Regions from separate parts of the Klebsiella sp. NPDC088457 genome, predicted to be linked through region 1. Evidence: predicted binding sites of a transcription regulator. Region 1 holds the regulator's gene; the other holds the start of a gene.
The links. Region 1 encodes PhoB, which activates phosphate uptake and scavenging genes when phosphate is short. Its sites were predicted from a motif close to CTGTCATAAAACTGNCNNAT; they were not measured.
Positions count from the first base shown of each region.

Region 1 (3,813 bases):
GATATGCTCCCGAAGCGGCGTGGGAAAGAATTGTTTTTTGAATTACCACGCAAAAACAGTCTGTCTGCGACTGTATGGGGGGCAATTTAAACGCTTATAACGTTTTAATGCAAGGAGGGATCGCAAAAGCAGATGATTATGCTAACTCTATTTTTAAGGTTAGAATTATTGACCATACTGATGGAAAACACATGGCTAATCATGCGAACAAAAAAGCAGCAGACGTTCATTAATTACGCGACTAAAAAGCGGCTGCAAACGAAAATGACCAGCCGAAGCTGGTCATTGGCAAGTCATGTTGACATCGCTGCGGTCAGGCGCTTTTTTTGGCAATTAAACGTTCCGGCAGTAAGAAACTAAAGCGCGTCCCTTTGCCCAGCGTACTCTCTATCTCCAGCCGGCTATCGTGATGGTTAACCGCATGTTTGACAATCGCCAGCCCCAGACCGCTGCCGCCGGTTTGTCGTGACCGGGCTTTATCCACGCGATAAAAACGTTCGGTCAGCCGCGGAATATGCTCGGGCGCAATGCCCGGCCCGTTATCTTCAACGCTAAACAGCGCGCCATGCGGCGCCCGCTGCCAGCTAACGGTAATCTCCGTTCCTGCGGGGGTATGGTTAACCGCGTTATACACCAGGTTGGAAATCGCGCTACGCAGCTGCTCTTCGTTGCCCAACACCTGCAAGGATTCATCAACCAGGAAACGCAGCGTCTGCTTCTGCTGGCTGAGCGTCTGCGCTTCGCGCTCCACCACCCGCAGCATCATCGGCACGTCGATTCTGTCATTCATCGCCAGCACCGGCGCCGCTTCAATGCGCGACAGCGTCAGCAGCTGCTTGACTAACCCCTCCATGCGCTGGGTTTGTTCACGCATGGTATGCAGCGCTTTTTCGCGCGTTCCCCCTTCCAGCACCTGCTCCTGCATCATCTCCAGATATCCCTGCAGCACCGTCAGCGGCGTGCGCAGCTCGTGGCTGACGTTGGCGAAAAAGTTCCGCCGCGCGCCTTCGAGCTGATGCATCTGCGTAACGTCGCGCGCCACCATCAGCCACTGCTTGTCGCTGTAAGGCATCACGCGGATCTCGAGATGGCGAGCCGTATTCAGCACCAGATTGAGGGGTTTTGAGAAATCCCTGTTTTTGAGGTAGTTGGCGAATTCAGGGTAGCGCAGGAGATTGAGAATATTTTGTCCGCTATCGTCCGGCCAGCGCAGATTGAGGATCTGCTGCGCCAGACCATTACACCAGAAGATGGCCCCCTCCTCCGTCGTCAGCACCACCGCATCGGGCAGCGACTCGGCGCCGCTGCGAAAGCGTTTGATCAGACTTCCCAGCTCGCGTCGGCGCTTTTTATTGCGCATCTGCATCTGGTGGAGGCCGTAGAGCAACGGTTCCCAGCTGCCTCTTCCCGGCGGCGGGGTCATACTCCGATCGACCCATAGCCACCATGAAAGACGCAGCAGATTCCAGAAATGCCAGATAAGAAGCCCGGTCACTGCCGCCAGTAAAAACCACGGCAGATAACCCAATAATGCCCCGAGAATCAGGGCCGGGATACAACATAAGAAAAGCTCAAGCGCCAGCCTTTTCCATGACAGCCGTTCCAGCACGGTTCACACTCCTGTCGAGATTCAGAAACGGGCGGAGAAACGATATCCCGTACCGCGGACCGTTTGTACCATCCGGTCGTGGCCGCTATGTTCCAGCGCTTTGCGCAGACGGCGAATATGCACATCCACCGTTCTGTCTTCTACATACACGTTGGTTCCCCAGACGTGATTCAGCAGCTGTTCGCGGCTGTAGACGCGTTCCGGGTGGGTCATAAAGAAGTGTAATAATTTAAACTCCGTCGGCCCCATGTCCAGCGGACTTTCGCTGGTCATCACGCGATGCGATGAAGGATCGAGGCTCAGCCCCTGCATTTCAATCACTTCTTCCACCGCCATCGGCGAAATTCGCCGCATGACGGCTTTGATCCGCGCCACCAGCTCTTTTGGTGAGAAAGGCTTGGTAATGTAATCATCGGCGCCGGTTTCGAGACCGCGTACGCGATCTTCTTCTTCACCGCGGGCGGTCAGCATCACCACCGGAATATCACGGGTCATCGCTTCACGCTTGAGCAGCTTAATAAACTGCAGGCCCGATCCTCCCGGCAGCATCCAGTCGAGGAGAATCAAATCAGGCCAGGGTTCATTGAGTTGATTCACCGCGCTGTCATAATCTTCCGCCTCGACGGGCTGAAAGCCGTTTTGCTCCAGAACAAAGCAGACCATTTCGCGGATTGGAGCTTCATCTTCAACGACCAGAATTCTTCTCGCCATTATTTACCCTGTATTTTTTAGCCATCAGTATAGAGTGCGGCGTCATTATGCGTCAGTTTTGTGACAGATTTATGAAGAAAATGACCGTTTGATGATAGCGGATTTTGAATCATGACAAGGACTAACAACCGATCCTCGTGGTGTTAAGGGGGCAACCGGGGGATGACGCGTATATAATGCGCCCATGCTTTTTCGTTAGGGAAGAATTATGCGCATCATCCACACCTCCGACTGGCACCTTGGCCAGAATTTTTACAGCAAAAGCCGTGCCGCCGAACATTCGGCCTTTCTCGACTGGCTGCTGACCAGCGCGCAGGAACACGAGGTCGATGCCATTATTGTCGCTGGCGATATCTTTGATACCGGTTCGCCGCCGAGCTACGCCCGCGAACTGTATAACCGCTTTGTGGTCCAGCTGCAGCAAACCGGCTGTCAGCTGGTGGTGCTGGCGGGCAATCATGATTCGGTCGCCACCTTAAATGAGTCGCGCGATATTCTGGCTTTTCTGAAAACCACGGTGGTAGCGAACGCCGGCCATTCGCCCTTTATTCTGCCGCTGCGCGACGGTACCCCCGGGGCCATATTCTGCCCGGTGCCTTTCCTGCGTCCGCGCGAGCTGGTCACCAGCCAGGCTGGACACTCCAGCGGTGAAAAGCAGCAGCAGTTGCTAAGCGCCATCAGCGACTACTATCAACAGCAGTATCAGGAAGCCTGCGCCCTGCGCGGCGATCGTCCGCTGCCGATTATCGCCAGCGGCCACCTGACCACCGTCGGCGCCAGCAAAAGCGATGCGGTGCGCGACATCTATATCGGTACCCTCGATGCCTTTCCCGCCAGCCATTTTCCGCCTGCGGACTATATCGCGCTCGGCCATATCCACCGGGCGCAGGTGGTCGGCGGCAGCGAGCACATTCGCTACTGCGGTTCGCCGATCGCCCTCAGTTTTGATGAAACCGGTAAACCTAAAAGCGTCAACCTGGTGACCTTTAGCGCAGGACATCTGAGCGAGGTGCGTCCGCTGCCGGTCCCGGTCACCCAACCTCTGGCGGTGCTGAAAGGCGATTTCGCCAGCATCAGCGAACAGCTCGCTCAGTGGCGTGACGCCCCGCAACAGCCGGTCGTCTGGCTGGATATCGAAATCACCAGCGACGAATACCTGCATGATATTCAGCGCAAAATCCAGGCCCAGGCCGACGATCTGCCGGTCGAAGTGCTGCTGGTGCGCCGCAGCCGGGCCCAGCGCGAACGCATTCTGGCGGGAGAGCGGCGCGAAACGCTCAGCGAACTGCAGGTGGAAGACGTTTTTGAGCGCCGTCTGGCGCTGGAAACGCTGGAAGAGGCGCAGCAGCTGCGCCTGAAGCAGCTGTTTAACGAAACGCTGCAGAGTCTGCACGGGGAGGAGCACCTGTGAAAATTCTGAGCCTGCGCCTGAAAAACCTTAATTCGCTGAAAGGCGAATGGAAAATCGACTTCACCGCCGAGCCGTTCGCCAG
Region 1 is NZ_JBJDNH010000012.1:32,612-36,424, forward strand. It holds gene phoR (phosphate regulon sensor histidine kinase PhoR) at 314-1,609, opposite strand; gene phoB (phosphate response regulator transcription factor PhoB) at 1,631-2,320, opposite strand; gene sbcD (exonuclease subunit SbcD) at 2,529-3,731, shown strand; gene sbcC (exonuclease subunit SbcC) at 3,728-3,813, shown strand, end outside.

Region 2 (3,813 bases), on a different contig from region 1:
TGGCACGCACCGTCGCGCTGTTTCTATCCTTTGATGGCGAACTCGATACCCAGCCGCTGATCGACCAGCTGTGGCGAGCCGGCAAGCGGGTCTATCTCCCCGTGCTCCACCCTTTTAGTCCGGGAAACCTGCTGTTTTTGCACTACCATCCGCATAGCGAGCTGGTGCTGAACCGGTTGCGAATTCACGAGCCGAAGCTTGATGTACGCGACGTCTTGCCGCTGAGCCAACTGGACGTACTGATCGTCCCGCTCGTCGCTTTTGATGCCTCCGGGCAGCGTCTGGGGATGGGCGGCGGATTTTACGACCGGACATTGCAAAACTGGCAGCGCTATCGCCTGCAGCCTGTCGGCTATGCCCATGACTGCCAGCAGGTCGAGGCACTGCCCGCGGAGCAGTGGGATATCCCGCTGCCCGCGGTGATAACGCCCGCAAAACTGTGGCAGTGGGCGTAGCTTATTTGCCGCCCGACGTCTTTAGTGCTCTGTGATGCCAACCGCTTAACAGGAAGATCGGTGCCGGCGCCATCTGCTGGAAAAAGTGGCCAGGGTTGTGGTACGGATTACGGCTTACATTCAGCCACACCTGCACATCAAAGCCTATCGCCACGTTGGCAGAGGTATACCTCCCGCCCACTATCAGAGTAATGGCGTGAAATTAAGCAGAGATTGATTCATCAGTTAAAGGGATCCCCGCAGGGATCCTTTCGACGAATCAGAACAGCAGACGCGCGCGGATGGTGCCAGGAATGGCTTTCATCGCCTGCAGCGCCTGTTGCGCCACATCCTCTTCCGCCTCAATATCGATAACCACATAGCCCATCTGCGGCGTGGTTTGCAGATACTGCGCCGCGATGTTGATGCCCTGAGTGGCAAAAATCTGGTTGATTGCGGTCAGCACGCCCGGACGGTTTTCATGGATGTGCAGCAAACGGCGCCCGCCGTGCAGCGGCAGAGAAACTTCCGGGAAGTTAACCGCCGAGAGCGTCGAACCGTTGTCGGAATACTTTGCCAGCTTGCCCGCCACTTCCAGACCGATATTCTCCTGCGCTTCCTGGGTAGAGCCACCGATGTGCGGCGTCAGGATTACGTTGTCGAACTCGCACAGCGGCGAGGTGAACGGGTCGCTGTTGGTGGCCGGTTCGGTCGGGAACACATCAATCGCCGCGCCCGCCAGATGCTTACGCGCCAGGGCATCGCACAGCGCCGGGATATCCACCACCGTACCGCGAGAGGCGTTGATCAGCAGCGCGCCGGGTTTCATCAGCGCCAGCTCTTCTGCACCCATCATATTTTTGGTGGAGGCATTTTCCGGCACATGCAGGCTCACCACGTCGCTCATGTTCAGCAGGTCGGAGAGGTGTTGAACCTGAGTGGCGTTGCCCAGCGGCAGTTTGCTTTCGATATCATAGAAATAAACGTGCATACCCAGCGATTCCGCCAGAATACCCAGCTGCGTGCCGATGTGCCCGTAGCCGATAATCCCCAGCTTTTTACCACGCGCCTCGAAACTCCCGACCGCCAGTTTGTTCCACACGCCGCGGTGCGCTTTGGCATTGGCTTCCGGCACGCCGCGCAGCATCAGCAGCAGCTCGCCAATCACCAGCTCCGCCACGGAGCGGGTATTCGAGAACGGGGCGTTGAACACCGGGATCCCGCGTTTCGCCGCCGCGTTTAAGTCCACCTGGTTGGTGCCGATACAGAAACAGCCAACCGCCACCAGTTTTTCCGCCGCGGCGAAGATCTCTTCAGTCAGATGAGTACGGGAACGCAGGCCAATGAAATGGGCATCACGGATCGACGCTTTCAGCTCCTCGCTGTCCAGCGCGCCTTTGTGAAATTCAATGTTGGTGTAGCCTGCCGCGCGGAGGTTCTCCAGCGCTTTCTGATGCACACCTTCAACCAGCAGAAACTTAATCTTGTCTTTTTCCAGTGATACCTTAGCCATTTCCCCGTCCTGTTTTGTCTTATCTGATGTCGTGCGGAACGAAAGTTCTTCCAGCAACATATCAAAAAAAACTATCGCGGCAATATGAACGTTTGCGTCGGCGACCTGAAGAAATATCACTCAGAGGGAAATGGCAGGACAAAACACCAGAAAGCGGGGAAAAGGTAGATTGTTACTAATACTGGTTGCATAAATGTGACAGAAGTCACTAAATTCAGCCAGGAGAAAAAATATTTGCGAGGGAGCCGCTCGCTCCCTCGATCCAGATTATTTTACGATGGTTTTTACACCATCGGCGGTACCGATGAGTGCCACATCAGCCCCGCGGTTGGCAAACAGCCCGACGGTGACAACGCCAGGAATACCGTTGATGGTATTTTCCAGCGCGACGGCATCCAGAATTTCCAGGCCGAAGACGTCAAGAATCACGTTGCCGTTGTCGGTCACCACGCCCTGACGATACTCCGGACGGCCGCCCAGCTTCACCAGCTGACGCGCCACGGCGCTGCGCGCCATCGGAATCACTTCCACCGGCAGCGGGAACGTACCAAGAATATCAACCTGCTTGGAGGCGTCGGCTATGCAGATAAACTTGTCCGCCACCGAGGCGATAATCTTCTCGCGGGTTAACGCCGCGCCGCCGCCTTTAATCATCTGCATATGGCCGTTAATCTCATCGGCGCCGTCAACGTAAATCCCCAGACGGTCAACGCTATTGAGATCGAAAACCGGGATGCCAAGGCCTTTCAGTTTTTCGGTGGAAGCATCGGAGCTGGAGACCGCGCCTTCAATCTGCCCTTTCATGGTGCCCAGCGCATCGATAAAATGCGCGGCCGTGGAGCCGGTACCGACACCGACGATGGTGCCCGGTTGTACATATTGCAATGCCGCCCAGCCTACTGCTTTTTTCAGTTCATCTTGCGTCATGATTATGGTCCGAGATGTGAATACCTGTGGCGCATTATAGAACACCAGGCGGGGAATTGTCCCTGCGGTGGGGTCACACAACTAAGCAGACCATTTTTCATCTTCATCAAAAACGAATTTATGTCATAGTGCGAGGTAATGAAAAGTGATAGGGGTACGCCAGAATAATGAAACGACCGGACTACAGAACACTACAGGCGCTGGACGCGGTGATAAGAGAACGTGGGTTTGAGCGCGCCGCGCAGAAGCTATGCATTACACAGTCCGCCGTCTCTCAGCGTATTAAACAGCTGGAAAATATGTTCGGGCAGCCGCTGCTGGTCCGTACCGTGCCGCCGCGTCCGACCGAACAAGGCCAGAAACTGTTGGCCCTGCTGCGTCAGGTTGAGCTGCTGGAAGAGGAGTGGCTGGGCGATGAGCAGACCGGCTCCACGCCGCTGCTGCTGTCGCTGGCGGTTAACGCCGACAGTCTGGCCACCTGGCTGCTGCCCGCGCTGTCCAGCGTACTTTCCGACTCCCCTATCCGCCTCAATTTGCAGGTGGAAGATGAAACCCGTACTCAGGAGCGCCTACGCCGCGGCGAAGTGGTCGGCGCGGTGAGTATCCAGCCGCAGGCGCTGCCAAGCTGCCTCGTCGATCAGCTCGGGGCACTGGACTATCTGTTCGTCGCCTCGAAAGAGTTTGCGCAACGCTACTTCCCCAATGGCGTCACCCGCTCAGCGCTGCTCAAAGCGCCGGTTGTCGCCTTCGATCATCTGGATGATATGCATCAGGCGTTTCTACAGCAGAACTTCGACCTGCCGCCGGGCAGCGTGCCTTGCCATATCGTTAACTCTTCGGAAGCCTTTGTACAGCTCGCACGTCAGGGGACCACCTGCTGTATGATCCCGCATCTGCAGATTGAAAAAGAGCTGAACAGCGGTGAGCTTATCGATTTGA
Region 2 is NZ_JBJDNH010000041.1:7,081-10,893, reverse strand. It holds gene ACI2JR_RS21845 (5-formyltetrahydrofolate cyclo-ligase) at 1-455, shown strand, start outside; gene ACI2JR_RS21840 (DUF2238 domain-containing protein) at 457-648, opposite strand; gene serA (phosphoglycerate dehydrogenase) at 715-1,947, opposite strand; gene rpiA (ribose-5-phosphate isomerase RpiA) at 2,215-2,874, opposite strand; gene argP (DNA-binding transcriptional regulator ArgP) at 3,042-3,813, shown strand, end outside.
Region 2: the regulator PhoB is predicted to act here: its motif matches at 2,132-2,151, upstream of serA (phosphoglycerate dehydrogenase).